One region of the Klebsiella sp. PK18 genome, then DNA from elsewhere that is predicted to be linked to it. Evidence: riboswitches for the same ligand, from Rfam matches in the RefSeq annotation. Region 1 holds a riboswitch; each other region holds the start of a gene.

Region 1 (9,926 bases):
TCGCCGAGGGACAGCGACACGTCATAGGCGGCGCAGATTTCACAGATTTCGCGGAAGTGCTGGTAGAGGAAGTTTTCCTGATGGTGCGACAGGCACCACTTGGCCATGATGGAACCACCGCGCGACACGATACCTGTCAGGCGCTTCGCGGTCATCGGCACGTAGCGCAGCAGTACGCCGGCGTGAATCGTGAAGTAGTCGACGCCCTGTTCGGCCTGTTCCAGCAGGGTATCGCGGAAGGCTTCCCAGGTCAGGTTCTCGGCAATGCCGTTGACCTTCTCCAGCGCCTGGTAAATCGGGACGGTACCAATCGGCACCGGGCTGTTGCGCAGGATCCACTCGCGGGTTTCGTGGATATAGCGGCCGGTGGAGAGGTCCATCACCGTGTCGGCGCCCCAGCGGGTTGACCAGACCAGTTTTTCCACCTCCTCTTCGATGGAAGAGGTCACCGCCGAGTTGCCGATATTGGCATTCACTTTCACCAGGAAATTGCGGCCGATAATCATCGGCTCAGATTCCGGGTGGTTGATGTTGGCGGGGATGATGGCGCGTCCGGCGGCAACTTCATCGCGGACGAACTCGGGGGTAATGTTTTCCGGCAGGCGGGCACCGAAGCCTTCCCCGGCATGCTGCTGGCGCAGAACCTCGCTGCGGATACGTTCGCGACCCATGTTTTCGCGAATGGCGATGAACTCCATCTCCGGGGTGACGATCCCCTGGCGGGCGTAGTGCAGTTGGGTAACGCATTTCCCGGCGACGGCGCGTTTGGGCGTCAGCAGGCCGCTGAAGCGCAGCTCATCGAGACCATCATCGGCCAGCCGCGCTTTGGTATAGGCCGAGCTGCGTTCGCTGAGCGGAGCGCAGTCGTTACGCGCGTCGATCCACGGCTGGCGCAGCTTTGCCAGCCCCTGGCGGACATCAATGCCAATATCCGGGTCGCCATAAGGGCCGGAGGTGTCATATACCGGGATCGGTTCATTGGCTTCGTACCGGGGGTTATCTTTATCGCCGCCGACGAGGGTCGGGCTGAGCTCAATTTCACGCATCGGGACGCGGATATCCGCTTGTGAGCCGTGAACGTAGATGCGGCGTGAATTGGGAAAAGCGGTACCTGCCAGCGTATCAATGAATCGCTGCGCGTGCTCGCGTTGTTCCCGACGGGTGAGTTTGGTAGTAGACATAGCGCATTCCAGTTAAAAAAGGAGATGGCTTGTCAGACGACGGATGGAGTAACAGATGCGACCGATCCAGAACGGACAGGTGCGACCAGCAGTTTACTCTTGTTCCCTTCGCAGGTATTAGCCTGATCAGGTTCCGCGGATCCCGAATTAACGGTCTCAGCCTTTTCCACTTTAGCCAGCGCATGGAAAATAGGCACTCCGACAAGATGACGTCCCCTCCGGAGAGGGGGAATGGAGGTAAACTACTCGTTAATTGCGCACAACTCAAGCGGTCGGCGCAATATTATCGCGCACGTCGTTGCTCAGATTATGCGCGACGGCGAGGGCGATCAGTTTATCCTCCAGCGCGAAACGTGCTTCCAGCGACTCGCCGATATCCGACAGCGCCTGCTGAAATTCAAGGTAGTTATCGTGATCGATAGCGTTTTCGAGGCAGGTATCGTAGTAGTCCATCATCTGCTGGGTATTGGCTTCCAGCTGTGGATAAAGCCGGGTGGCGGCTAAAAGTGGGGTATCGCCTTCCATTTCGCCAATAATGCGTTCATAAATACTAAAATGACCGGATGAGAGGTAATCCACCAGACTTTGGCAAAAGTCATCCAGCGCCTTTTCGTTTAGCCGCATAAATGACTCTTTGCCCGGTTTCAGGCCAACCAGATTGTAGTAAGCCACGAGCAGATGCTTACGCACTTGTAGCCAGCGATCGACCAGTTCATTACTACCGCCAACGCGCTCCGTCAGATTTTCCAGCTGGTTTAGCATGATTGACTCCGCTAGTTTTGATTTAAATCTGCTCACCAAAATGTAAATATAATGTTAACAACATGCCAGTGAAGCAAAGGTAGTGCAATAGATATGGATCGTATTATTGAAAAATTAGATCGCGGCTGGTGGGTTGTCAGTCACGAACAAAAATTATGGTTGCCTGGTGGAGAATTACCACATGGCGAAGCGGTTAATTTCGATCTTGTCGGACAGCATGCGCTGCATATTGGCGAGTGGCAGGGCGAGTCCGTCTGGATGGTGCGCCAGGATCGCCGCCATGACATGGGATCGTTACGCCAGGTTCTGGATCAGGATCCGGGTCTCTTCCAGCTGGCGGGGCGAGGGATCCAGCTCGCCGAATTTTATCGATCGCATAAATTTTGCGGCTACTGTGGCCATCCGATGCATGCCAGCAAAAGCGAATGGGCGATGCTGTGCAGCCACTGCCGTGAACGCTATTACCCGCAAATTGCCCCCTGCATTATCGTCGCTATCCGTCGCGATGATTCGATCCTGTTGGCGCAACATACCCGCCATCGTAACGGCGTGCACACCGTGCTGGCCGGGTTTGTCGAAGTGGGTGAAACCCTTGAGCAGGCAGTGGCCCGCGAGGTGATGGAGGAGAGCGGCATCAAGGTGAAAAACCTGCGCTATGTGACCTCTCAGCCGTGGCCGTTTCCGCAGTCGCTGATGACCGCCTTTATGGCGGATTACGCGGATGGCGATATCGTGGTCGACAAAAAAGAGCTGCTGACCGCGGACTGGTACCGCTATGACAATCTACCGCTCCTGCCACCGCCGGGCACGGTGGCGCGTCGGCTTATCGAAGATACGGTGGCGATGTGTCGGGCAGAGTTCGAGTGACATGTTACACTGGGCGCATCAACGCTAAAGGAATGTAAAAATGACCGAACTGAAAAACGATCGTTACCTGCGCGCGCTGCTGCGTCAGCCGGTTGATGTCACCCCGGTGTGGATGATGCGCCAGGCGGGCCGCTATTTACCGGAGTACAAAGCCACCCGTGCGCAAGCGGGCGACTTTATGTCGCTGTGTAAAAATGCCGAGCTGGCCTGCGAAGTGACGCTCCAGCCGCTGCGCCGTTACCCGCTGGATGCGGCGATCCTCTTTTCGGACATCCTGACGATCCCGGACGCCATGGGTCTGGGGCTGTACTTTGAAGCTGGCGAAGGTCCGCGCTTCACCTCGCCGATAAAAAGCAAAGCCGACGTCGACAAGCTGCCAATCCCGGATCCGGAGCAGGAACTGGGCTATGTCATGAACGCCGTGCGTACCATTCGCCGCGAACTGAAAGGCGAAGTGCCGCTGATCGGCTTCTCCGGTAGCCCCTGGACGCTGGCGACCTACATGGTGGAAGGCGGCAGCAGCAAAGCGTTCACCGTGATCAAAAAGATGATGTACGCCGAACCGCAGGCGCTGCATGCGCTGCTGGAGAAGCTGGCGAAAAGCGTCACCTTGTACCTCAACGCGCAGATCAAAGCCGGCGCGCAGTCGGTGATGATTTTCGACACCTGGGGCGGGGTGCTGACCGGTCGCGACTATCAGCAGTTCTCGCTCTACTACATGCATAAAATTGTCGATGGCCTGCTGCGGGAGAATGAAGGCCGCCGCGTGCCGGTGACCCTGTTCACCAAAGGCGGTGGCCAGTGGCTGGAAGCGATGGCGGAGACCGGCTGTGACGCGCTGGGGCTCGACTGGACCACCGATATCGCTGATGCTCGCCGTCGTGTAGGTCACAAAGTGGCGCTCCAGGGCAATATGGACCCGTCGATGCTGTATGCTCCCGCCCCGCGTATTGAAGAGGAAGTGGCGACTATTCTCGCCGGCTTCGGCCAGGGCGAAGGCCATGTCTTTAACCTTGGTCACGGCATCCATCAGGATGTCGACCCGCAGCATGCGGGCGTCTTTGTTGAGGCGGTGCATCGTCTTTCCACACCCTATCATCAATAGGAGATAAGCCGTATGGATTTAGCCGCGCTACGTACCCAACAACAACAGTTAGCCGCGTCGGTCGAGCGAGCGGATCGACTGGATCGCGACCCGCCGGCGTTGATCGGCGGCGCGGATGTCGGGTTTGAGCAGGAAGGGGAAGTGACCCGGGCTGCGATGGTGCTGCTGACCTGGCCTGAGCTTGAGCTGGTGGAGTATCAGGTGGCGCGCGTCGCCACCACCATGCCCTATATTCCCGGCTTTCTCTCGTTTCGCGAAACACCTGCGCTGCTGGCGGCGTGGGAGCAGCTTTCGCAAAAACCGGACCTGCTCTTCGTCGACGGCCACGGTATCTCCCATCCCCGGCGGCTCGGCGTCGCCAGCCATTTTGGTCTGATGATTGACGTGCCGACCATCGGGGTGGCGAAAAAACGGCTGTGCGGAAAAATCGGCGAACTGGGTGATGAGCCCGGCGCACTGGCCCCGCTGATGGATAAAAATGAGCAACTGGCCTGGGTCTGGCGCAGCAAAGTGCGCTGCAACCCGCTGTTTATTAGCACCGGTCACCGGGTGGGCATGGACAGCGCCTTAATGTGGGTTGAGCGCTGCATGCGAGGCTATCGTCTCCCCGAGCCGACGCGCTGGGCCGATGCGGTGGCGTCCCGTCGTCCGTCGTTTGTGCGTTGGCAAGCAAATCACGGCTGATTCAGGTACACTGCGCCTAATTTCTGACTTCGAGAATTCATCATGTTACAAAACCCGATTCACCTGCGCCTGGAGAAGCTGGAAAGCTGGCAGCATGTCACTTTTATGGCCTGCCTGTGCGAGCGTATGTACCCTAACTACGCCATGTTCTGCAAGCAAACCGAGTTCGGCGACGGCCAGCTGTACCGTCGTATCCTGGACCTGATCTGGGAAACGCTGACGGTTAAAGATGCGAAGGTGAATTTCGACAGTCAGCTGGAGAAGCTGGAAGAGGCCATCCCGGCGGCAGATGATTTCGACCTGTACGGTGTTTACCCGGCTATAGACGCCTGCGTGGCGTTGAGCGAACTGATCCATTCGCGTCTGAGCGGTGAAACACTTGAGCACGCGATTGAGGTGAGCAAGACATCCATCACCAGCGTGGCGATGCTGGAAATGACCCAGGCCGGTCGCGAAATGACCGATGAAGAGCTGAAAGCGAACCCGGCGGTAGAGCAGGAATGGGATATTCAGTGGGAAATTTTCCGCCTGCTGGCCGACTGCGAAGAGCGTGACCTTGAGCTGATAAAAGGTCTGCGCGCGGACCTGCGTGAGGCCGGTGAGAGCAATATTGGTATAAATTTTCAGCAGTGAGACCAGAAAACGTGATTTACCGCCTGAATTGTAGCGTCTGAAGGCTTCCATTCCGCCCCCCGTCTGGTCTACATTTGGAGGGCGAAAAAAAGTGGCTATCGGTGCGTGTATGCAGGAGGGTGCTTTTTTGGCATTTCCGTCGCACTCGATGCTTAGCAAGCGATAAACACATTGTAAGGATAACTTATGAACAAGACTCAACTGATTGATGTAATTGCGGACAAAGCTGACCTGTCCAAAGCACAGGCTAAAGCTGCCCTGGAATCTACCCTGGCTGCAATTACTGAGTCTCTGAAAGAAGGTGATGCTGTTCAACTGGTTGGTTTCGGTACCTTCAAAGTGAACCACCGCGCTGAGCGTACTGGCCGCAACCCGCAGACCGGTAAAGAGATCAAAATCGCTGCAGCTAACGTGCCGGCATTTGTTTCTGGCAAAGCACTGAAAGACGCAGTTAAGTAAGACCGCGTGGCAGTGAACAGTTTTATCGAAGGGGCTATTAAGCCCCTTTTGTCTGTCTGGCGCCGGCCTCTGGCGCTGGCGGGCATCCTGTTGCTGACTGCCTGCAGCCACGACGCCTCGCTTCCACCGTTTACCGCCAGCGGTTATGCGGATAATCAGGGGGCGATGCGTATCTGGCGTAAAGATTCAGGTGATGAAGTCCATCTTCTCGCCGCTTTCAGCCCGTGGCGTCACGGGGATACCTCGACCAGTGAATATCGCTGGCAGGGCGATCAATTGACGTTTATCGAACTCAATGTCTACGGTAAGCCGCCGGAACATATTCGCGCCCGCTTCGACGCGCAGGGCGATCTCAGCTTTATGCAGCGGGAAGTCGACGGGCAGAAGCAACAGCTCTCCAGCGACCAGGTCGCACTGTATCGTTATCGCGCCGAGCAGATCCGCCAGACCAGCGATGCTCTCCGCCAGGGACGCGTCGTCCTGCGTCAGGGGCGCTGGAACGCTGCCGCGCATACCGTGTTGACCTGTGAAGGTCAGACGGTTAAGCCTGACCTCGATAGCCGGGCCCTGGCGCATATTGAACGTCGCCAGAGTCATTCCTCCGCCGCGGTGAGCATCGCCTGGCTGGAGGCGCCTGAAGGCTCTCAACTATTGCTGGTCGCCAATGAAAACTTCTGCACCTGGCAGCCGACAGAAAAAAGCTTCTAACGATTACCAGTGGTTCATGCCCCTATGACCACCGCCGTTACCGCGGCAGCCGTTGTATCCCATTCCTGCGCCACGGGGAACGCCCGCCTCAGCCAGGGCGACATCAAACTTCACCCGCTGCTGATCCAGCTTCTGGCGTAAGCCTTCCATCTCCTGAGCGACAGCTTCAATCTTTCCACTGTCCGGCTTTTGCGCCGTGAGCAGCGCATTGTACTCATAGCGTTTGGACTGCAGCTGCTGGCGCAGGGCGCTGGTTTGCGCAGCGTAATCGTTATGCAGCTTTTGCTCGGTAGCCTGCTGCTCCTGGGTCAGCTGGCTGTAACCCTGATTGCCCATCCCGGTGTTATTGCCCCAATGATGGTTGGCCCAGGCCGCGTTGCTGCCAAAGGTCAGTACGGCAAGGGTGACGAGGGTGAGAGGTAAGTTACGGTTCCGTTTCATGGCATTATCTCCTGTGTGGTTTCTCTCGTTATTGCATCTTCCATGCCAGCCTGAAAAAGCCCGCCCGTACGGGCCTGCCGGAGGAGCCGATGGGGAAGGTGAGTAAAAATGACCCGTTCCTGGCGGGTCAGGTGGGTCATTTTTACTCGCTAAACCGCAGGCGATATGTTTGAGAACAGGATTGACGGCGTGGGAAAATGGCATGATTTCTGCTGAAGGATCCTGCAGAAAGCGAAAAAGAGATGACAAGGACTCACCGATGAAGATCAAACCTTTCTCCCGGCACGCCACTGCGGACGCCCTGAGCTGGTTGCTGACCGGCACAATGGTGCTGTTGGTCATGCTGTTCTCCGTAATGATCGTCCGCGACTATGGTCGTGAGACGACCGCCGCCCGACAAACCATTGAGGAGAAGGGGAGCGTGCTGATCCGCGCGCTGGAGTCTGGCACGCGCGTCGGGATGGGGATGCGTATGCATCATGCGCAGCTGCAGGCCCTGCTGGAAGAGATGGCCTGGCAGCCTGGAGTGCTGTGGTTCGCGGTGACCGATGAAAACGGTAAAATCATCGCCCATAGCGATCCGCAACAGGTGGATAACGCGCTGTACAGTCCGGCGCAGATGCGCGAACTCCACGTGAGCGAACAGGCCCGCTGGCGCCGGCTTAGCGAACCGCAGCCGGCGCTGGAGATCTATCGCCAGTTCCGCCCGCTCAATCCTTCTCGCGGCCATCATATGGGGATGATGAATCGCGGCAACAGCGCGCTGGCTCAGCCCACTGTCCCGCAGGTGATTTTTATCGCCTTTGATAGCCGCGAGCTGGATGCGGCGCAGGCCCGCGGCCAGCGTAACATGATGATCATGCTGGGTGCCGCGGCGCTGGTCATCGCGGCGACGATCCTCGCTCAGTTCTGGTTCCGCCGCTATCGTCGCTCACGCCAGCAGCTGCTGGAGGCGATGGCCCGCAAAGAAAAGCTGGTGGCGCTTGGCCATCTGGCGGCGGGTGTCGCGCATGAGATCCGCAATCCGCTCTCTTCGATTAAAGGGCTGGCGAAGTATTTTGCCGAACGCACTCCCCCAGGCGGCGAAGCGCAGCAATTAGCCCAGGTGATGGCGAAAGAAGCCGACCGCCTGAACCGGGTGGTCAGCGAGCTGCTGGAGCTGGTCCGGCCCGCGCATTTAAATTACCAGCCGGTGGATATCAACGCGCTTATCCGGCACTCATTGCAGCTGGTAAGCCAGGATGCGCAGAGTCGCGGGATCGCACTGCAATTTACTCCGCGTCCTGAATTAACCTCGATTAAAGCCGACCCCGACCGTCTGAACCAGGTGCTGTTGAATCTGTATCTGAACGCGATGCAGGCGATTGGCCGCGACGGCGTCATTCGCGTATCGGCAAGCGAAGCCGATCGTCAGCGGGTGAAAATCGTCGTCACGGATAGCGGTAAGGGGATGAGCGATGAAGAGCTGCAGGCCATCTTCACACCGTATTTCACCACCAAGGCGGACGGCACCGGACTGGGGCTGGCGGTGGTACAGAATATTATCGAACAACATGGCGGGACAATCCGCGCCGAAAGCCAGCCGGGGGCCGGAGCGATATTTACGCTTTGGCTACCGGTGGATGCTCAACGGAGGGAAGATGAGCAGCGATAAAGTACAGATTCTGGTTGTCGATGATGACGTCAGCCACTGCACGATCCTGCAGGCGCTGCTACGCGGCTGGGGCTATCAGGTGGCATTAGCTCACAACGGCCTGCAGGCGCTGGAGCAGATCCATCACCAGGTCTTCGACCTGGTGCTGTGCGATATCCGTATGGCGGAGCTGGACGGTATCGCGACGTTAAAAGAGATAAAAGCCTATAACCCGGCGATACCGGTGCTGATCATGACGGCGTTTTCCAGCGTCGGTACGGCGGTGGAGGCCATTAAGTCCGGGGCGCTGGATTATCTGGTCAAACCGCTGGATTTTGACACCCTGCAGCAGACGCTGGTTCAGGCGCTGGCGCACACGCAACAGAGCGAGAGCGATCCCAGCGTTGCGACGGATTCACGGTGGGGCATGATTGGTGATAGCCCGGCGATGCGGGCGCTTATCAACAATATTATGTTGGTGGCGCCCTCAGATGCGACGGTGCTGATCTGCGGCGAATCGGGAACGGGTAAAGAACTGGTGGCGCGCGCCATCCACGCCTGCAGCGAGCGCCGCGAGAAGCCGCTGGTGACGCTAAACTGCGCGGCGCTGAATGAGTCGCTGCTGGAGTCCGAGCTGTTCGGTCATGAAAAAGGGGCGTTTACCGGGGCGGATCGGCGGCGGGAAGGGCGTTTTGTCGAGGCGGATGGCGGCACGCTGTTCCTTGATGAAATTGGTGATATCTCACCGCTGATGCAGGTGCGTCTGCTGCGGGCGATTCAGGAACGCGAGGTGCAGCGCGTTGGCAGTAACCAGACGCTTGCCGTTGATGTGCGGCTGATTGCCGCTACCCATCGTAATCTGGCGGAGGAGGTGAGCGCCGGGCGCTTTCGCCTGGATCTCTATTATCGCCTGAACGTCGTGACCATTGATATGCCGCCGCTGCGTCAGCGCCGGGAAGACATTCCTCTACTGGCGCAACACTTTCTTAAGCGCTATGCCGAACGCAATCGCAAAACGGTGCAGGGGTTTACGCCGCAGGCGATGGATCTGCTGATCCACTACCCCTGGCCGGGTAATATCCGTGAACTGGAAAACACGGTGGAGCGGGCGGTGGTGCTGCTGACCGGAAACTATATCTCCGAACGAGAACTGCCGCTGGCGATAGCGGGCACGCCGTTGCCGTCGGGTGGTAGCGAGAACGCGCTGATTCAGCCGTTAGTGGAAGTTGAAAAAGAAGTCATTCTTTCGGCGCTGGAAAAAACGGGCGGCAACAAAACTGAAGCCGCCCGTCAGTTAGGCATTACGCGGAAAACGCTGCTGGCAAAACTTAGCCGTTAGCTTTTTCACGTTCGATGGCGCGCCAGCCGATATCGTTACGGCTAAAGCTGCCGTCCCAGTGAATATCGGTCAGCAGTTGATAGGCGCGCTGCTGCGCCTGCGCCACGGTTTCAC
Region 2 (9,926 bases), 2.8 Mb from region 1:
CAGACGCAGCACGCAGCCGTGACGACCACCGCGCTCCAGAATCAGGCCCGCTTCGAAGCATTTCTTCTGCAGCAGGGCAGAGAGTTCGCCGTCAGCCGGGTAGCAGCCCATGTGATCCTGCGCTTCGTTCGGCTTGACGATTTCGATACCGATCATCAGACCAAGACCGCGTACGTGGCCAATGACCGGGTAGCGCTTCTGCAGCTCGGCCAGTTTGCCTTTCAGCCACTCGCCCTGGGCAGCGACTTTGTCGGCAATCTTGTTGTCGCGCAGGTGACGCAGGGTAGTCAGGCCGGTAGCCATCGCCAGCTGGTTGCCGCGGAAGGTGCCGGTGTGGTGACCCGGTTCCCAGGCGTCGAACTGTTTTTTGATGCCCAGCACCGCCAGCGGCAGACCGCCACCGACCGCTTTCGACATCACGATGATGTCCGGCTGGATACCGGCGTGCTCGAAGGCGAAGAATTTACCGGTACGGGCAAAGCCAGCCTGCACTTCATCGACGATCAGCAGAATGCCATGCTCTTCGGTCACTTTGCGGATGCGCTGCAGCCACTCAACCGGCGCCGGGTTCACGCCGCCTTCACCCTGCACAGCTTCGAGGATCACCGCCGCCGGTTTACGGACGCCGCTCTCCACATCGTTGATCAGGTTTTCGAAGTAGTAGGTCAGGGATTTCACGCCGGCTTCGCCGCCGATGCCCAGCGGGCAACGATACAGGTGCGGGTAAGGCATGAACTGGACTTCCGGCATCATGCCGTTAACCGCTGCTTTCGGCGACAGGTTGCCAGTGACGGACAGCGCGCCATGGGTCATCCCGTGATAGCCGCCGGAGAAGCTGATCACCGCCGTACGGCCAGTGTATTTTTTCGCCAGTTTCAGCGCGGCTTCCACGGCGTCAGCGCCGGAAGGACCGGTGAACTGCAGGCAATACTCTTTCCCTTCGCCCGGCAGGCAAGAGAGCAGGTATTCGGAGAAACGATCTTTTAACGGGGTAGTCAGATCGAGGGTATGTAACGGCAAGCCGCTGGTAATGACACTTTGGATGCTCTGCAATACATCAGGGTGGTTGTGGCCCAGAGCGAGAGTACCGGCGCCCGCGAGGCAGTCCAGGTACTGTTTGTTATCCGCATCCGTCAGCCACACGCCTTCAGCTTTAGTGATAGCCAGCGGTAACTTACGCGGGTAACTCCTGACATTCGATTCGAATTCGGCCTGACGGGCCAAAAAGGTTTCGTTGTTTGCGTCTAATAAATCGGCACGTAAAGTATCAATACGGACTTTATCCGTCATCATATCACTCCCACAACCAGCATTGCGGTTGAACGCTGGTTGAATAATTGGTCTAAGGAATTGAATTGGCATTCATAAAGCGCGCACAATATATGGCTTTTTAAATCCGCATTCAACGTTTTATTGATTGCGCTATTTTGACGTTATTCTTACCGGGGCAATAATTAACGTAACCTGCTGAATTATAATAGAACAACTGCGTGTCACGATAACCCTTTAAAGTGTAATTATTAGTGAGAAAGTCTCTATATTTTTATTGCCGCTGCGTTAAAACGCTGACGGAATGCCTTCCGTCAGCGATAGCAAGTCTCAATGCAGTTCCACCGCATAATTTGTTAAAGGTGTGACTTTTTTCACCAACTTATTGTTATATAAAAACTGTTCATAAGCTTCGTAGCGCGGTTTATCCAGCGCCGCCGGATCGGTGGCGAACAGCGGCACGGTTTGCAGCCACGCCTGGTGGTTGAGTTCGGTTTTCAGCTCCGGGTGGGCGGCGGCAAACGCCTCCCAGCTCTCCTGCGGATGGGCGCGCAGATAGCTCACTCCGGCCTGCAGGGCGGTGAGGAATTTACGGATCTTGGCCTCATGAATCGCGTCGCGATGGGCGACAATCACCAGCTCGTCATAGGCCGGCACGCCGTAATCTTCGACGTTCATCACTACCGGCGTTTTGCCCTGCAGCTTCAGCTCCTGTGCTTCTATATTACGGTAGCCGCCGATGACCGCGTCCACCTGGCCCGCCAGCAGGGCGCTGGTCAGTTGGAAATTGACGTTAACCAGTTTGATACTGGCCGGATCGATACCCGCGTGTTGCGCCATGGTCGACAGGGTGGCCTGCTCAATGCCGCTGACCGAATAGCCCACCTTCTTACCTTGCAGATCTGCCGGAGTTTTGATCTGCTTATTGAGAGCGATCACCGTGTTCAGCGGCGAGTTAATCAGGGTCCCAACGCGCACCAGCGGTAACCCTTCGTCAGCGAAGAAGTGCACCTGCGGCTGGTAGGTGATGGCCAGATCCGCCTGACGGGCGGCCACCATGCGGGGAGGCAGCGCGGGATCGGAGGGAGGGACAATCTTGACGTCCAGCCCCTGAGCCTTAAAGGCGCCGATCTGCTCGGCCACCATAATCGGCGCATGGTCGGGGTTAATGTACCAGTCCAGCACCAGCGTCAGCGGTTCATTGGCCAGCGCGTGGCCGCTGACCAGGGCCGTCAGGGTTGCCCCGGCGAAAAGCGACTTTTTCATCTGTTTTCCTTTATTACTTCATCTTTATTCCGGTGACCAGTCGATCAGCCGGTGTAGCAGGGTATCTACCGCCAGCCACAGCAGGAGGGTCAGTAGCACTAAAATAAACAGCGCGGCGAAGCAGATATCGGTTTGCAGCCGCGCATTGGCATTGAGCATGACGTAGCCCAGCCCCTCAGCGGAGCCGACCCATTCGCCGATAATCGCGCCGATGGGCGCCACCGCCGCCGCCATCCGCAGGCCCGAGCCCAGCGCAGGCAGGGCAGCCATCAGGCGGACATGCCGCAGCTGAGCGCCGAAGGAGGCGTTCATGCTGCGCGCCAGATCGAGATATTCCTGGTTGACCCGTCGCAAGCCATCAAAGAAGGCGGAAGTCACCGGAAAGAAAATCACCAGCACGGCCATCGCCACTTTGGCGCTCATGCCAAAGCCCAGCCACAGCACCAGCAGCGGGGCGAGGGCAAAGACCGGGATCGCCTGACTGGTGAGGACCAGCGGCATCAGCCAGCGCTGCAGACGCGGAGAGAGGATCATACCCAGCGCCAGGGTGACGCCGAGCGTCACGCCCAGCGCCAGGCCGCTCAGGATCTCACTGAGCGTGATAAGCGTGTGCCAGCCGAGATAGGCGCGATTAACCCACAGCGCCTCGGCGACCGCCATCGGGGAGGGTAAAAGAAAGTGAGGAATGCCGCTGCGGCTGGCCAGACCCCAGAGGATCATCAACCCGCAGAACACCATGCTGCCCCGCCAGAGACGTCCGGTCATGGATGAGCCCTCATCAGTTGCTGCAGCAGGGCGGCCTGGCTGTTCAAGAGATCGGGCGCGTCCGGCGCGCGCGGAGGTGTGCCGGCAAGGTGATGGCTGTCATCGATGTCGCCGTCGGGCGCCGAGAGGACCAGCAGGCGGTGGCTCAGCCGGCAGGCCTCCTGCGGATCGTGGGTGATCAGCACCACCGTGCGACCAGCCAGCAGGGTGGCGGCCAGAGTTTGAATGCGCGTGCGGGTGAGGGTATCCAGCGCCGAGAAAGGCTCATCCATCAGCACGATGGGGCGGTCCTCATACAGGGTGCGGGCCAGCGCGGCGCGCTGACGCATGCCGCCGGAGAGGGTTGCCGGCCGGGCGTCGGCGCAGGACGAGAGCTCAACCTGATCAAGCAGGGCGGCGACCCGGGCACGATCGACTTTTTCACCGCGCAGCCGCGCGCCGAGGGCGACGTTGTCCCGGACGCTCAGCCAGGGGTAGAGCAGATCTTTCTGCCCCATCCACGCCAGACGGCCCTGAATAGGCTGCCCATCGCTGGCGACCACTTCTCCCCGGGTGGCGGGCGCCAGACCGGCCATCACCCGCAGCAGGCTGGTTTTGCCGGCGCCGCTGGCGCCGAGGAGCGACACCCACTGCCCGCCGGGGACCGTAAACGACAGGTTGTCGAACAACCGACGGTCGCCGAAATGCAGGCTCAGGCCACGGACCTCAATACCCGGCGCCGTCACGCCCGGGTCTCCGCCGTCGCGTTGAGGCCCATCTGCCAGAACTGCGCCTCAAGGCGGGTGGCAGTGGTGAAAATCTCGCTCAGCTCAGTGATCCGGGCCTCGCTCCCGCGCTGCTGCCACACCGTTTCCAGCAGCGCCAGCGCGGCGTTGACGCCGTGCAGATAGCCTTCATCGCCATAGTTGCGGATCCACGAGGCGTAGGGGTTATCGTCCAGTCGGGTGGCGGGATGCTGCAGCAGGCCGAGACCGATTTCCGCATAACCGGCCACGCAGGGCATCAGCGCGACCAGCAGATCCAGCGCGTCACCCGAGTGGCCAATATCCAGCACGTAGCGGGTATAGTTAATGGTTTCCGGCGCTTCAGGCTGGGTAGCCATCTCCTGCTCGCTAATGCCCCACTGAGCGCAGTAACCGACGTGCAGCGGCAGTTCGTTGAGGATGGCGTTCATTGAGGCGGCCGCGGCCCGCATCTCCGGCAGCGTGCGCAGTTTACTCACCAGCAGCGCATAGCTGCGGGCAAAGTGGATCAGAAACAGATAATCCTGGGTCAGGTAGCGACGAAATGCGCTTTCCGCCAGGGTGCCCTCGGCAAGCTGCTGGACGAAAGGATGCGCCACATAGTGCTGCCAGTCAGCGGCGGCCAGCTGGCGTAAACGGCCATAAAGACCATGGCTAAACGCGGGAATTATCACAGGACCTCCAGATATTCAGGGGAGATCCGGGCGTGCAGGGGTGTGAACAGGCAATGGCGGTAATGCAGGCAAAATTGCCGACCCGTCCCTTCGCTGGCATGACCCAGATCAGGTTCAAAGGGTTCGGCTTGCGCCATCTCAGCCCTCACGGGACACCCCTCGGTAGCGCTATGTTATACGATATTCACCTTTTGAATACAATCACCGCGCTGCCCTGTATCGCGATGGCATTTTTCTGTGATAGCCAGCACTTTTTCGTATAAAAATAACCAAAAAACAGGCGGCTGCGCGTTGGTGAGCATTATTCTCTTACGTTATATTTTCATTATCCCGTTGTGATAATCCTGTTCGCCACGCGTGTTGTGCGCGCCCCAAAGCCCCGGAGTGAGCATGAAATTTCCGCTGTCCACGCTGGCGCTTCTGTTCCTGTTGTGCCCGCCTGGTGATGCCGCCGATCTGTTCGATGCGGAAGATGGCATGCTCGATATGAGTCAGTATCTCGCGGAAAACCGTTATGGTTTTCTGCCGGTGCCGCTGGCGATCACCGAGCCGGCGATCGGCTATGGCGGAGGGCTGTTTGGCCTGTTTTTACACGGTAAAGGCAGCCGGGAAAGTGGGCAGTTTATTCCTCCGCCGCTTACCGCCTTTGGCGGGGCCGCCACGCAGAACGGGACCTGGTTTATTGGCGGCGGTCATCGCCACACCTGGCAACATGACCACATTCGTTACCTGGTGGGGGCGGGTTACGCTAACGTTAATCTGGATATCTATTCCGGCGATACGGGCGGCTTCAGCCACGGTAAATCGGTGCAGACGGAGACCAAAGGCATCGCTGCGCTGCAAAAACTGCTGTTTCGCGTGGGCGACACGCCGGTATTCCTCGGAGCTTCGCAGGTATATGCCCGAGCGGATGTCTCTAGCGACAACCCGGTGGTCAATCGGGTCTGGCAGCAGGTGCTCGGGCAAAACAGCACCTCTTCGGCGCTGGGGGTGGTGGCGGAATATGACACCACCGATAATATTTTCTATCCTCAGAGTGGGCTAGCGCTGAAGGGTGAATATCGTTTTTTCCGTTCGCTGCTTGGGGGCGATTATCACTACAACACTTTCTCGCTGGACGGGAAGGTTTTTATTCCGCTCAGCCACACGCTGACGCTGGCGGTCGCGGGCAATTATCAGTCATTAACCCACCATGATAACCCTCTGATGCCGATGGCACGTCCCTATATCGCGCTGCGCGGCATTTCGCGCTACCGCTATCAGGGTGACTACGTGGTCACGGCGCAAACCCAGCTGGCCTGGGCCTTCACCCCGCGCTGGATCCTGCAGGGATTCGTTGGCGCGGGGAGCGCCGCTGACACGGCTGGCACGTTAGGGGAACAGTCAGAGGTGGCATGGGGGGCCGGTTTTCGTTACCTGATTGCACGGCAGTACGGTTTGCGTACCGGGATTGACGTGGCGTTCAGTGAGCATGAGCAGGCGGTCTATTTCAATGTCGGTTCGGGTTTATAACTACACATGAGAATAACAATGAGAGCATCCGGAACGGTGTTAACGCTGCTGTTGGCGGCCTGTGGCGCGTCGGCCGCGGAGCAGAGCGAGAGCGACAGCTATTTTCCGATATGGGGCGATGAGGCGCGCGCCCGGGGGTATTCGATCCCGTTACCCTACGGCGTCAACCTGAGCTATATGAATATCCGTCAGGATATCATGGTCGACAGTATTACCTTTTCCGGGCTTAAGCTGGGCAACCATCCCATTCCCAGCGATATGTTCGCCATCGATGCCGGGCACACCCGCGAGAAGAGCAAAACCGAAAACCTGCGCCTCGATATGTGGGTCTTTCCGTTTCTCAACGTTTACGGGCTGGTGGGGCATACCCGCGGGTCGTCTGTCTCCCAGGTCTCCGTGGATTCGGATCCTTCGCAGTTTCGCGGTCTGGATCGGGTGATCGCCGGCGCGGTTCACCAGCTTTATCAGAGCGGAAAACTGCAGGATATTGATTTTACGCTTGATTTCAAAGGAACCACCTGGGGAACCGGCTTTACGCTCGCCGGGGGATACGGCAACTGGTTCGGGTTAGTAGACACTAACTACACCCGTACCGATTTCGATATTCTCGACGGCAGCATCTCGGCGGTCACCGTCTCGCCGCGCGTCGGCTACCGCTTCAGTTTTCAGGGGATCGACGGGCCGTCCCACCTCAGCCTGTGGGTCGGGAGCATGTATCAGGACGTGCAGCAGGAGTTTAAAGGCGATCTGGCCGACCTGCATATGCCGCCAGAGCTTCAGCCCCTGATTGCCGCAGTCAATAAAGACGGCGAGGGGAAATTCGACGTCAAGCAGAAGCTAACCTCACCCTGGAATATGCTGATTGGCGCCCAGTATGAAGTCACCAAAAACTTTAACATGCTGACTGAATTTGGTTTTAACGAGCGCAATAGCTTCTTTGTCTCCGGTGAATACCGTTTTTAACTAAAACTGCTGGCGCCATCTGCCGGTAAGATGCGCGCTCTTTTGTTGTTGTGGAGAGGCTGTTGATGCGTAAAGCCTTATGGCTGCTGTTTGCACTGTCGCTGCCGGCGCTGGCGCAGGATCCGGTGCTGCCCGCTGTGACGGCGATCCATCCGGTGCCCACCCTGGGTGAGCTGCCGCCGCCGGAGTCGCTGCGACCGTGCTGCGCTTTTGGTTACGACCTGCACGTGCGCGCGGTGGGCATCCCGATCCCGGTATACCAGATTGGCAATGTGCTGACCCTGGATACGCTGGGCAAGCACCATTACAACGATAGCGCGTTCGGGGCGGTGAAAAACCTGCTGGGGCTCAGCGAGGAGCAGAACGGGCTCATCTATACCCGTCGCGGCGGGTTTATTGATATCGCCCATGTGCGCGATACGGCGGACTACACCTTCTATCTGTTCAATCGTATTGCGCCGACGCTGGGCCAGGCGGGGCGGATCTTCTACAGTGAAGAGCTGGGCGTACGCCGCGTTCAGCTGAATGCCTTTACGCCGCCGGCGGGCGTCAGGCAGCGCTATCAGCTGGCCGCCTGGCTGGCGGGTCATCTGGCCTTCGAAATTGCCCAATGGCATGAGATTGCCCAGTGGTATGGCTTCCAGTCGGTCCCCGGGTTTTCTGAGGAGATCTCCGCTTTTTCGCCGGAGGATCTCTACTCCAATTTACTCGGCGCCAGGCTGGCGATTAACGTGATCCTCAGCGGCCACGGTGGTTCGCTGGAAGACTATAACCAGGCCATGGATACGGCGCTGAAACAGGCGCTGACCCGACTGATGGTGGCGACGAGAGGGGAGACGGAAGCGATGTTTCAGCGGATCGACGGCGACTGGTGGAACAGTCACCGGCGGGTGCCGGATAAGTTTCTGGTGCTGAAGCGTAACTACGATCTGCAGGAAAATCGGCTGCCGACGCCGGTCCCTTTCGAAACCCTGCCGCCGTATCGCCTGACCATGCCGGAGCAGGTTGGGGGGTTCCGCTTACGCGACCTCGGCGAACTGCAGATCTACCCAGGGCATGATATGCAGGCGCTGCCGGTTCCCGCGCAATACTATGGCGCCGGCGCGTTCCAGGCGCTGGCGGATAGCGCACGTGAGGCGGATAAGACCCAGCTGGCACGAATTGAAAAATAGCCATAAAGGCTCAGGGCGAGCGCCCTGAGCCAGTGAGTTAGCGGAAGTCGACCCAGCAGGCGCCGTTGTCGGCAGACCGTACGCAGTTTTCCACCCAGCGCACGCCGAACGCGCCGGCGCGAGCGTCCGGATACCAGAAGTCGGCCAGCAGCGCTTCGTCGCGACGGTCGGCGGCATCCATGGCGATGGCGAAACGGCGATAGAGATTCGACCATGCCTCAAACAGTCCCTCCGGATGGCCGCCGCCGATGCGGTCATCCTGACGCGCCAGCGGATCGAGATAGTCCATGCCGCGCTCGAGGATACGCACCGGCTCGCCCTGGATTTCATAGCGCAGCTGGTTGGGCTGTTCATCCCACCATTCAAGGCTGGCTTTTTCACCGACGATACGCACCTTTTGCCCGTGCATGGAGCCGCAGTTAACGGCGGAGCTCCACAGCGAGCCGACGGCGCCGTTGTCATACTCCATCAGCACATGGGCGTTATCTTCCAGCGGCGCGCGGCTTTTGACGAAGCTTTGTCTGGCGCACATCAGCCGGGTGATGTTCAGCTGCGGAGCCATGGTTTCAACCAGAAACAGTGGATGAGTGGCCAGGTCGCCCAGAACATAGCTGGGGCCGACAAAGCGAGGATCGACCCGCCAGCGGGTACTGGCGTTTTCCAGCTCCACGGGCTGGGCGTGAAAACCGTGGGCAAACTGCATATTGACGATACGGATGTCGCCCAGCAGCCCGTCGGCGATCATCTGCCGGGCCTGCAGGATCAGCTGGTGGCCGGCATAGCCGTAGGTCACCCCGAGGATCTTGTGCTGCCGCTGGCTGAGCGCCACCAGTTCGTCAGCTTCCTCGCTGCTGAAGCACAGCGGCTTTTCGCACACCACGTGCAGCCCGGCCTCCAGCGCCGCCCGGCAGATGGCATAATGAGTGTTATTTGGTGTAGCAATCGACACCGCCTGAATGCCGTCCGGACGCTCCGCTTCACCGCGGAACAGGCTCTGGTAGTCGGCGTAACAGCGGTCGGGATCTACCCCCAGCTGTTGGCCGAACTGGCGTCCGCGTTCGGCATCAATATCAAAGGCGCCGGCCAGCAGCGTAAAGGTGTTATCACGCAGCGCCGCTGAGCGGTGAATATAGCCGATCTGGCTGCTACCGCCGCCGCCGACCATGCCCCAGCGCAGGGTGCGGTCGAGAGGTTTTAAACCGTTAATCATGTTGCGTCTCCTGTCAGAATCCCACGTCGCGCAGATAGCGCAGACTTTCCGTGACCGCCTGCAGGCTGCCTGCGGCATGGCGCGGATCACGCTCTTGTTCAATGGTTATCCAGCCCTGATACCCCCGACGGGCAAGAAAGTCTTTGATGGCCGGATAGTCAATGGCGCCGCTGCCGAGCGGGCACATTACCCCTTCGGCGCAGGCGGTGAAAAAGTCGATGCCCTCGGCGATGGCGCGCTGGTAAACCTGCGGATCCACATCCTTGAAGTGCAGGTAGTCGAGTCGTGCGTAATAGCGATCCAGCCAGTCGAGCGGATCCATACCGGCGTAGTAGAGATGCCCGGTATCCAG
Region 3 (9,926 bases), 1.9 Mb from region 1:
CATGCATCTTTGTCGCCACTGTTGCACATTTCCATTACTTGACCAACAGATTTAAAATTATAACGACTATTCCACATACTTGTAGGATCGCTGGAACAACCACTTAGAGTTATCAAACTAACTGTAGCAATCATCATCAATTTAATTTTCATATTATTAACATTCACCAAAATTATGACATGGGTTCGGTGTAAAATAATGTAAATATGCATTTCCTTCAATAACAAAGTTAGATCGTATCGATAAAACAGATTGACCAATTACTACTACATCAGTGATAACTATAACAAGTTAATAAGTTCACTTATCAGGCTTGATAAAATTCCACTGAGTAAGAATCATATCTTTGATGATAGCTCTTGCATTTTTATTGGCTGCTATCATCCCAAGAACAGTAAACAGTAAGAGAGATAAAGTGTGTTCCATAGTTAACCTCATAATTAATTAGACATATATCTAAAATATTACAAGGCCCTTGGATTTGGTTCCATCTATTTAACTTTAATCAATTTAGATTCAGTCTCATACCCACCATTCTTAAATCTAGAAAGAACTATGTAATCAACTTCTATTTTCTTAGCTATCCCTTTCATCCATTGTAAGCACACCCGTTTTAGTTCCACGCACTTTTTGAGATTTCCGGGTTTTGACCCTGGCCCAAAATCAGGGAGGAGATCAATTGATGATATGGCCCCTTACTACAGTGTCTGAAGGATTGGAGGATGGTTAAAACACAACCTATCAACTGAGGTACAAAGTGCGGTACAAGGCTAAAATTTGAACTAATCAAAACCTCACTTGCTCAATGATTTTTAATGGAGTAATCTACGAAAAAGTGTAGGAAAAATAACACGATGACTCGGGGTGCCCTTCTTCGTTGAAGGCTGAGAAATACCCGTACCACCTGATCTGGATAATGCCAGCGTAGGGAAGTCAGAGACCGCAGGGTCATTGCTTCTACCTCGTCTGGCGGGAGCAAACCATGCCTGAGCTGCTGAATCCCGCGCCTGTCGCGCACCTGCGCCATCTGCTGCGCGCCCATTCCCCCCTTGTGCACTGCATGACCAATGACGTGGTGCAGACCTTTACCGCCAATGTTCTGCTGGCCGTCGGCGCCTCGCCGGCGATGGTGATCGATCCCCGCGAAGCGGCGCAGTTTGCCGCTATCGCCGATGCGCTGTTAATTAACGTCGGTACCCTGACCGAAGATCGCGCCGTGGCGATGCGCGCCGCGGTGGAGCACGCCCGTCAGGCCGGCAGGCCCTGGACGCTGGATCCGGTGGCGGTCGGCGCCCTGACCGTGCGCACGGCCTTTTGTCATGAGCTGCTGGCCCTCCAGCCGGCGGCCATTCGCGGCAATGCCTCTGAAATTCTGGCGCTGGCCGGGATGAGCGCCGGCGGGCGCGGGGTGGATACCACCGATACGGCCGCCGCGGCGCTGCCGGCGGCCCAGGCGCTGGCTAGTCAGTTAACCACCATTGTGGCGGTTACCGGCGAGGTGGATTACGTCACCGACGGCGAGCGGGTGCTCAGCGTGGTGGGGGGTAATCCGCTGATGACCCGGGTGGTGGGCACCGGCTGCGCGCTGTCGGCGGTGGTGGCGGCGAGCGCTGCGCTGCCGGGGGACCGGCTGGAAAACGTGGCCGCCGCCTGTGGGCTGATGAAGCAGGCCGGGGAGATCGCCGCCCGTCAGGGAGGCCCTGGCAGCTTTATTCCGGCGTTTCTCGACGTGCTGTATCAGGAGGTGCAGGGATGAAACGCATCAACGCCCTGACCATCGCCGGCACCGATCCCAGCGGTGGGGCCGGTATCCAGGCCGATCTGAAAACCTTCTCCGCGCTGGGGGCCTATGGCTGCTCGGTGATCACCGCCCTGGTGGCGCAGAATACCCGCGGTGTGCAGTCGGTCTATCGCATCGAACCGGATTTTGTGGCCGCGCAGCTCGACTCGGTGTTCGGCGATGTGCGTATCGATACCACCAAAATCGGCATGCTGGCGGAGACCGATATTGTGGAAGCCGTGGCCGAGCGGCTGGCGCGCTACCGGGTGGCCAACGTGGTGCTGGATACCGTCATGCTGGCGAAAAGCGGCGATCCGCTGCTGTCGGCCTCCGCGGTGGAGACCCTGCGTCAACGATTGTTGCCGCAGGTGTCATTGATCACCCCGAACCTGCCAGAAGCGGCCGCGCTACTCGATGCCCCCCATGCGCGCACCGAGCGCGAGATGCTGGAGCAGGGGCGGGCGTTGCTGGCGCTGGGCTGCGGCGCGGTATTAATGAAGGGCGGCCATCTCGACGACGCCGAAAGCCCGGACTGGCTCTTCACCCGCGAAGGGGAACAGCGGTTTACCACGCCTCGCGTGCAGACCAAAAATACCCACGGCACCGGCTGCACGCTCTCCGCCGCGCTGGCGGCGCTGCGCCCCCGTCATGCGGACTGGGCGGCCACCGTCGCCGAGGCGAAGGCCTGGCTGTCGGCGGCCCTGGCGCAGGCCGACTCTCTGGAAGTGGGCCACGGCATCGGGCCGGTGCACCATTTCCACGCCTGGTGGTAAATGGCAGCGCAACGGGACAGCAGAATCTCCTGAAAAAATGGCCCCCCGGCTGGAAAATAGGCTAAGTCGGTACCAGGCTTAACCTGCCCAAAAAAATTGGGTTGGGATAATGCATGCCGGCTTCGGCCGGCCTTACGGGAGATTGCTATGACTGATATTACGCAGTTGCTGGGCAAAGATGCCGAGAGCCTGTTGCAGCACCGTTGTATAACCATTCCGGCCGACCAGCTGTATCTGCCTGGGGCAGATTATGTTGATCGGGTGATGGTGGATAATAACCGACCACCGGCGGTGCTACGCAATATGCAGACCCTGTACAATACCGGACGCTTGGGGGGAACCGGCTACCTTTCCATTCTGCCGGTTGACCAGGGCGTGGAGCACTCGGCGGGCGCCTCCTTCGCCGCCAACCCGCTGTACTTTGATCCGAAAAATATCGTCGAGCTGGCGATCGAAGCCGGCTGTAACTGCGTGGCGTCGACCTACGGCGTGCTGGCCTCGGTGTCGCGCCGCTACGCGCATCGCATCCCTTTCCTGGTGAAGCTCAACCATAACGAAACGCTGAGCTACCCCACCGAATACGACCAGACCCTCTACGCCAGCGTTGAGCAGGCGTTCAATATGGGGGCGGTGGCCGTGGGAGCGACGATCTATTTCGGCTCGGAACAATCGCGTCGTCAGATAGAAGAGATTTCCGCCGCCTTTGAGCGGGCCCATGAGCTGGGCCTGGTCACCGTGCTGTGGGCCTATCTGCGCAATTCGGCGTTCAAGAAAGATGGCGTCGACTATCATGTCTCCGCGGACCTGACCGGTCAGGCCAACCACCTGGCGGCCACCATCGGCGCCGATATCGTTAAGCAAAAAATGGCGGAGAATAACGGCGGCTACAAAGCGGTTAACTTCGGCTATACCGACGATCGGGTGTACAGCAAACTGACCAGCGATAACCCCATCGATCTGGTGCGCTACCAGCTGGCCAACTGCTATATGGGCCGCGCCGGGCTGATTAACTCCGGCGGCGCGGCGGGCGGGGAGACCGACCTTGCCGACGCGGTGCGCACGGCGGTGATCAATAAACGCGCCGGCGGTATGGGGCTGATCCTCGGCCGGAAGGCGTTTAAGAAATCGATGGCTGACGGCGTGAAGCTGATCAATGCCGTGCAGGACGTCTACCTTGACGGGAAAGTGACTATCGCCTGATAAGCACGAGTATCGTTGGGATCCCCGGTGGCGCGACGCGCACCGGGGTTACCGTTGTGTATGCGCCTTCAGGCCGCGCCGTTACCGCGTCAGCAGCCAGCGGGCGGTATGTTCATCGGTCACCAGACCATTGATCCAGCCGCCTTTAAGGGCGGCCAGGATCGCCGGTCGTTTGTATTCTCCACAGGCCGCGGCAATACGCGGGCAGTGATTCTGACGGATATCATAGCTGGTGATCATGCGGTTGATCTCGCTGTCTACCACGTGGCCTTCCGCATCGATAAACCGTCCGAGGATCTCTCCGATGCCGCCGCGCGCGGTCAGCTCATCCATTTGCGCCTGATTGATAAACCCGTCTTTAAAGATCGGACTTTGCGTGCCCAGGGGACCAATGCCGACAAAAATCACGTCCGCCTCTTGGGCGACGCCGGAGACGCTGCGGAATAAGCGGTTGGTGCACCACATCTCATGCTCCTCCGCGCTCTGGGCGTAGCGCGGCGCAGGCCACTGATAGTACTTGGCCTTAATTTTGCGGGTCAGCAGCAGGGGCACGTCATCGTAATAGTTGCACTGCCCGTCGGCGTTCATGGCGCTGATCAGCGCCACGCAGCGGGTATTCAGGCTGTCAAAATCGATGCGCTGCAGCGCTTTTTTCAGGGTCAGGCCCGAGCCCAGGCCGATGATTTTCTCCTTATCATCCTGCAGATAGCGAGCCATCAGCTGATAGCAGCCAAACGACACGCTGACGAGGGTGCTTTCTTCGCTAAAGGCGGGGACCACATTGCACTCGATCAATCGATACTTTTCCTGCAGCAACTGCGCATAATCGAGGCAGTTTGCTACCGGATGGTGCAAATTAATCGACACTATCCCTTCTTCTTTCGCGCCGGCGATCAGCCGTTGCACCACCGGTCTGGAGGTACCCAGCTGGCTGGCAATCTCGCTCTGATTCTGACCGGCGATGTAGTACATCCATGCGGCACGCACCTTCTGATCCAACCGGATATCGTCTTCTTTACTCATGGTTTCCCGCCCTAAGTTGCTGACCAGGGCTCGCAATTGGCCCGGCGAATACCCGCATTCTCGCCGTGGTTGGCATAACTGGCAAGCTTTTGCTCTTTATTGGTCATTTGTAATTTGATTGGGTAATTGTTCTTTTGTGATCCGTGGCTCTTATTTTGGTCAAATGATCAATTACAGTGGCGCCATCAACTCAAGGAGAACAGAACATGAACAATCAATTCACATGGCTTCATATCGGTCTGGGTTCTTTTCATCGCGCGCATCAGGCGTGGTATCTGCATCGTCTGATAGCGTCCGGGGATAAGCGCTGGCACATCGCGGCAGGAAATATTCGTAACGACGCCGAGCAGGTGGTGCAGGCGCTGGCGGCGCAGGGAGGACGTTACGTCCTGGAGACCGTCAGCCCGGAAGGGGAGCGCGAATATGAAGAAATCACTTCTATCCAGAAATTGCTGCCGTGGCAGGCCGGGCTGCAGCCGCTGATTAACGAAGGGGCCAACCCGCAGACCAAAGTTATCGCCTTTACTGTGACGGAAGGGGGGTACTACCTGAACACCCGCCATCAGCTGGAAACCAGTAACCCCGATCTGCAGGCCGACCTGCAAGGCGAGTGCAAAACCATTTATGGAACCCTCGCGCGGATCCTGGAGAAGCGCATGGCCGACGACGCCGGGCCGCTGACCCTGCTCAACTGCGACAACGTGCGCCACAACGGCGAGCGTTTCCACGACGGCATGGTCGAGTTCCTGCAGCTCACCGGCAAACAGGCGGTGATTGACTGGATGGCGGCCAATACCACCTGTCCGAACACCATGGTGGACCGCATCACCCCGCGTCCAGCGGCCGATCTGCCGGCCCGGATCAAAGCGCAAACCGGGATTGATGACAAAGCGCCGGTGATGGGGGAGACCTTTATCCAGTGGGTGGTGGAGAACCACTTCCGTGATGCCCGCCCGAACCTGGAAGCGGTCGGCGTGGAGATGGTCGAGTCGGTCATCCCGTATGAAGAGGCGAAAATCCGCATTCTGAACGCATCGCACAGCTGCATTGCCTGGGCGGGAACCTTAATTGGCCAGCAGTATATTCATGAAAGCACGCTGACCGATGTTATCTACGCCATTGCCGACCGCTACGTCACGGAGGATGTCATTCCCTGCCTCGGCGATAACGGCATTGATCTGCCGACCTACCGGGATGTGGTGCTTAAGCGCTTTACCAATCCCTATATCCAGGACACCAACCAGCGCGTCGCCGCCGACGGCTTCTCGAAAATTCCGGCGATGATCGCCCCCACGCTGCAGGAGTGCTATCAGCGCGGCGTCCGCCCTGAGGCGACCGCCATGCTGCCGGCGCTGTTCTTCGTCTTTATGGAGCAGTGGCATAAGGGAACGCTGCCCTATCAGTACCAGGACGGCATCCTGGATGCGCAGGCGGTGCATGAGATGTATGAGGCTCAGGATCCGGTGGCTGTCTATGCCCGCGATAAAGCCCTGTTTGGTGACCTCGCCAATAACGCGGATTTCCTGGCGCTGATGCGCGAGAAAGTCGCCGCCGTTTACACGCTGATTAAATAAAGAGGTGGCTATGTATCTGGGTATCGATCTCGGCACATCGGAAGTCAAAGCGCTGGTCATTGATGAGAACTATGAGGTTATCGCCAGCCATAGCGCGCCGATGAGCATTCAGCGGCCCCATCCGCACTGGTCAGAACAATCACCGGAGCTATGGTGGGAGGCGACGGAGTACCTGATGAGCACGCTACGGGAAAAATGCGCGCAGCACTGGCCGGCCATCAAGGCGATTGGCCTCTCCGGACAGATGCACGGCGCGGTGTTGCTGGATGAAGAGGGGGAGACGATCCGTCCGGCCATTCTGTGGAACGACACCCGCTGCGCCGCAGAGTGCGCCGAGCTGGAGGCGATGGCGCCGGAGCTGCATCAGGTGGCGGGCAACCTGGCGATGCCGGGCTTTACCGCGCCGAAGCTGCTGTGGGTGCGCCGTCATGAGCCGCAACACTTTCAGCGCACCGCCACGGTGCTGCTGCCGAAGGATTATCTGCGCTATCGGATGACCGGGAAGAAAGTCTCCGACATGTCGGACGCCGCCGGGACGCTGTGGCTGGACGTGGCGAAGCGCGACTGGTCCGACGCTCTGCTGGACAAGTGCGGCCTGTCGCGCAGCCACATGCCGGCACTGGTCGAAGGCTGCGAGGTTTCCGCCACCCTTGATCCGCAGGTGGCGGCGCGCTGGGGGCTGAACGCCTCGGTGGTGGTGGCCGGGGGCGGGGGGGATAACGCGGTTAGCGCCATTGGCGTCGGCGCGGTCTCGCCGGGGGATGCGTTTATTTCGCTCGGCACCTCCGGGGTGCTGTTTGTGGTGACCGACGCCTATCGTCCGGCGCCGCAGTCGGCGGTACATGCGTTTTGTCACGTGCTGCCGAACCTGTGGCACCAGATGAGCGTCATGCTGAGCGCCGCCAGCTGTTTGCAGTGGTTCTGCCGCCTGACCGGCACCACGGAGGTGGCGCTGCTGGCGGAAATTGCCGAGCTCAGCGAGGAGGAGAAAGCCCACGCCCCGTTCTTCCTGCCCTATCTCTCCGGCGAACGTACCCCGCATAACGATCCTGACGCGCGCGGCATGTTCTGGGGCATGACCCACGCCAGCCTGCGTGCTCAGCTTGGCTACGCGGTGCTGGAAGGGGTGAGCTTCGGTATCAACGACGGCCTGCAGGCGTTGAAAGAGAGCGGTACGCCCATCGCGCAGTGCTCGCTGGTGGGCGGCGGCGCCCGCAGTCCTTTCTGGGCCCAGCTGCTGGCCGACATTCTCGCTATGCCGGTGGTGACCCATAAAGGGGGAGAGACCGGCGGCGCGCTGGGCGCGGCGCGGCTGGCCTGCCTGGCGGCGGGCAAACCGATTGCCGCGGTGTGTGAAAAACCGGAAGTCTGGCAGACCTGGCGTGCGGATCCCGTTCGCCACCACACCCTGATGCAACGCTACGCGCAGTTTAAAGACCTGTATTTAAACGACCTGAATTACCGGCAGCACTGATTTTCATCATAACAGCCGCTTCGTTGCACATCGCGGAGCGGCCACCCTGTACCCTGAAAACGAGGTCATTATGTCTATCAATAATAAACAGTGGCTCGGTTTACCCCTGAACCTGCTCTGGGGATACATCGCCATTGCCGTATTTATGACCGGCGACGGTTTTGAATTAGCCTTTCTGTCGCACTATATCAAAGCGCTCGGCTTCTCTCCGGCGGAGGCCTCCTTTGCCTTTACCCTCTACGGCCTGGCCGCCGCGCTGTCGGCGTGGATTTCCGGCGTGGTGGCGGAAATTATCACCCCGCTGAAAACGATGATGATTGGCTTCGTGCTGTGGTGCGTGTTCCACGTGCTGTTCCTCGTTTTCGGCCTCGGTCACGCCAACTATGCGCTGATCCTGATTTTCTACGGCATCCGCGGCTTCGCCTATCCGCTGTTCCTCTACTCGTTTATCGTGGCGATTGTCCATAACGTCAAAAGCGACAATGCCAGCTCGGCCATCGGTTGGTTCTGGGCGGTCTATTCCATCGGCATCGGCGTGTTCGGCAGCTATATTCCGAGCTTCACCATTCCGCACATTGGCGAACTGGGGACTTTATGGCTGGCGCTGGCCTTCTGCGTCACCGGAGGCGTGATTGCCCTGGCTTCCCTGCGCCATATTCAAACGCCGCAGCATATGCAGAATCTCACCACTCGCCAGAAATTTTCCGAGCTGGGACGCGCCGCGACGCTGCTCTATACCAACCGCAATATTCTGCTGTCGAGCATGGTCAGGATTATCAATACCCTCTCGCTGTTCGGTTTTGCGGTCATTATGCCGATGATGTTTGTCGATGAGCTGGGCTTCACCACTTCAGAATGGCTCCAGGTATGGGCAGTCTTCTTCTTCACCACCATTTTCTCTAACGTGCTGTGGGGGATCCTGGGGGAAAAACTGGGCTGGATGAAGGTGGTGCGCTGGTTCGGCTGCATCGGGATGGCGCTCTCCAGCCTGGCGTTTTACTACATCCCTCAGCACTTTGGCCATAGCTTTGCGATGGCGCTGATCCCCGCTATCGCCCTCGGGATCTTTGTCGCCGCCTTCGTGCCGCTGGCCGCCGTGTTCCCGGCGCTGGAGCCGAAGCACAAAGGCGCGGCGATTTCGGTCTATAACCTGTCGGCGGGGATGTCAAACTTTCTCGCGCCGGCGATTGCCGTGGTGTTGCTGCCGTTCTTCAGCACCATCGGGGTGGTGATCGCCTACACCGCATTGTACGTGGTGGCCTTTTTCCTCTGCGCCTTTATCCGCGTGGAGCAGCCGGGGTTCTCCCACAAGGAAGCAACCGCCCGCGAGCAGTTTGAATTCTCTTAGGTGATGCGGCTGGCATGGCTTCATGCCAGCCTTAATGAGGTGAACGAATGAGTATGCAGGCGGTTATTTTTGACATGGATGGCGTGATTATTGATTCCGAGGCGCTGTGGCGCCAGGCGCAGATTGACGCCCTCGCGCAGTGGGGCGCAACGGCGAGCGTGGATGAGTGTGAAACCCTCACCAAAGGCAAACGCCTCGACGAAATCGCCGGCACCTGGTGCCGCTATTTTCAGCTTGATCTTGACCCGCAGCGGCTTGAAGCCGCGATATTGCAGCGTATTACCGGCCTGATCGCCACCGAAGGCGAGCCGATGCACGGCGTGCATGAGGCGTTACGCTATTTTCGCGAGGCGGGCTATCAAATTGCGCTCGCCACGTCATCATCCCGCCAGGTTATTGCCGCTGTGCTGAACAAGCTCTCGCTCTGGCACTTTTTCGACGTGGTTTGCAGCGCAGATGATGAACCACGCGGCAAACCGCACCCGGCGGTGTACCTGACGACGCTGCGCAAGCTCAATCTCAACGCCAGCCAGTGTCTGGTGATTGAGGATAGTTACAACGGTTTTTGCGCGGCTCAGGCCGCCGGTATTCCCACGGCGGTGGTTGCCGAAGATAGCCGACAGGGGCGCTATCAGGCCGCTGTCGGCCGCTATCAAACCTTACCTGAACTGCTGGAAGCGCTTAACGCCGAGCCAGCGACGGTCGCATAACTTACGCTTTCGTGAGCGCAGAAAATCCCGGGATGTACACGGTC

What was found. Region 1 has a riboswitch for thiamine pyrophosphate ahead of thiC (phosphomethylpyrimidine synthase ThiC). Riboswitches for the same ligand answer to the same signal wherever they lie in the genome.
Region 2: another riboswitch for thiamine pyrophosphate. It lies ahead of tenA (thiaminase II); the one in region 1 lies ahead of thiC (phosphomethylpyrimidine synthase ThiC).
Region 3: another riboswitch for thiamine pyrophosphate. It lies ahead of thiM (hydroxyethylthiazole kinase); the one in region 1 lies ahead of thiC (phosphomethylpyrimidine synthase ThiC).

The regions. Positions count from the first base shown of each region.
Region 1 is NZ_CM173493.1:5,329,644-5,339,569, reverse strand. Features, by position in the region: gene thiC (phosphomethylpyrimidine synthase ThiC) at 1-1,181, opposite strand, end outside; TPP riboswitch at 1,268-1,392, opposite strand; gene AC3EMD_RS26115 (Rsd/AlgQ family anti-sigma factor) at 1,446-1,943, opposite strand; gene nudC (NAD(+) diphosphatase) at 2,037-2,810, shown strand; gene hemE (uroporphyrinogen decarboxylase) at 2,851-3,915, shown strand; gene nfi (deoxyribonuclease V) at 3,928-4,599, shown strand; gene AC3EMD_RS26095 (YjaG family protein) at 4,642-5,232, shown strand; gene hupA (nucleoid-associated protein HU-alpha) at 5,419-5,691, shown strand; gene AC3EMD_RS26085 (DUF1481 domain-containing protein) at 5,704-6,399, shown strand; gene zraP (zinc resistance sensor/chaperone ZraP) at 6,403-6,840, opposite strand; gene zraS (two-component system sensor histidine kinase ZraS) at 7,100-8,494, shown strand; gene zraR (sigma-54-dependent response regulator transcription factor ZraR) at 8,481-9,812, shown strand; gene purD (phosphoribosylamine--glycine ligase) at 9,802-9,926, opposite strand, start outside.
Region 2 is NZ_CM173493.1:2,543,844-2,553,769, forward strand. Features, by position in the region: gene AC3EMD_RS12405 (diaminobutyrate--2-oxoglutarate transaminase) at 1-1,293, opposite strand, end outside; gene AC3EMD_RS12410 (ABC transporter substrate-binding protein) at 1,600-2,535, opposite strand; gene AC3EMD_RS12415 (ABC transporter permease) at 2,560-3,300, opposite strand; gene AC3EMD_RS12420 (ABC transporter ATP-binding protein) at 3,297-4,025, opposite strand; gene tenA (thiaminase II) at 4,022-4,717, opposite strand; TPP riboswitch at 4,786-4,887, opposite strand; gene AC3EMD_RS12430 (BamA/TamA family outer membrane protein) at 5,108-6,229, shown strand; gene AC3EMD_RS12435 (porin family protein) at 6,248-7,192, shown strand; gene AC3EMD_RS12440 (DUF4056 domain-containing protein) at 7,258-8,364, shown strand; gene AC3EMD_RS12445 (Gfo/Idh/MocA family protein) at 8,402-9,574, opposite strand; gene AC3EMD_RS12450 (TIM barrel protein) at 9,588-9,926, opposite strand, start outside.
Region 3 is NZ_CM173493.1:1,654,562-1,664,487, forward strand. Features, by position in the region: gene AC3EMD_RS08090 (hypothetical protein) at 1-152, opposite strand, end outside; TPP riboswitch at 851-948, shown strand; gene thiM (hydroxyethylthiazole kinase) at 983-1,756, shown strand; gene thiD (bifunctional hydroxymethylpyrimidine kinase/phosphomethylpyrimidine kinase) at 1,753-2,553, shown strand; gene fbaB (class I fructose-bisphosphate aldolase) at 2,701-3,753, shown strand; gene AC3EMD_RS08110 (sugar-binding transcriptional regulator) at 3,835-4,776, opposite strand; gene dalD (D-arabinitol 4-dehydrogenase) at 4,983-6,350, shown strand; gene xylB (xylulokinase) at 6,361-7,824, shown strand; gene dalT (D-arabinitol transporter) at 7,895-9,172, shown strand; gene AC3EMD_RS08130 (HAD family hydrolase) at 9,220-9,882, shown strand.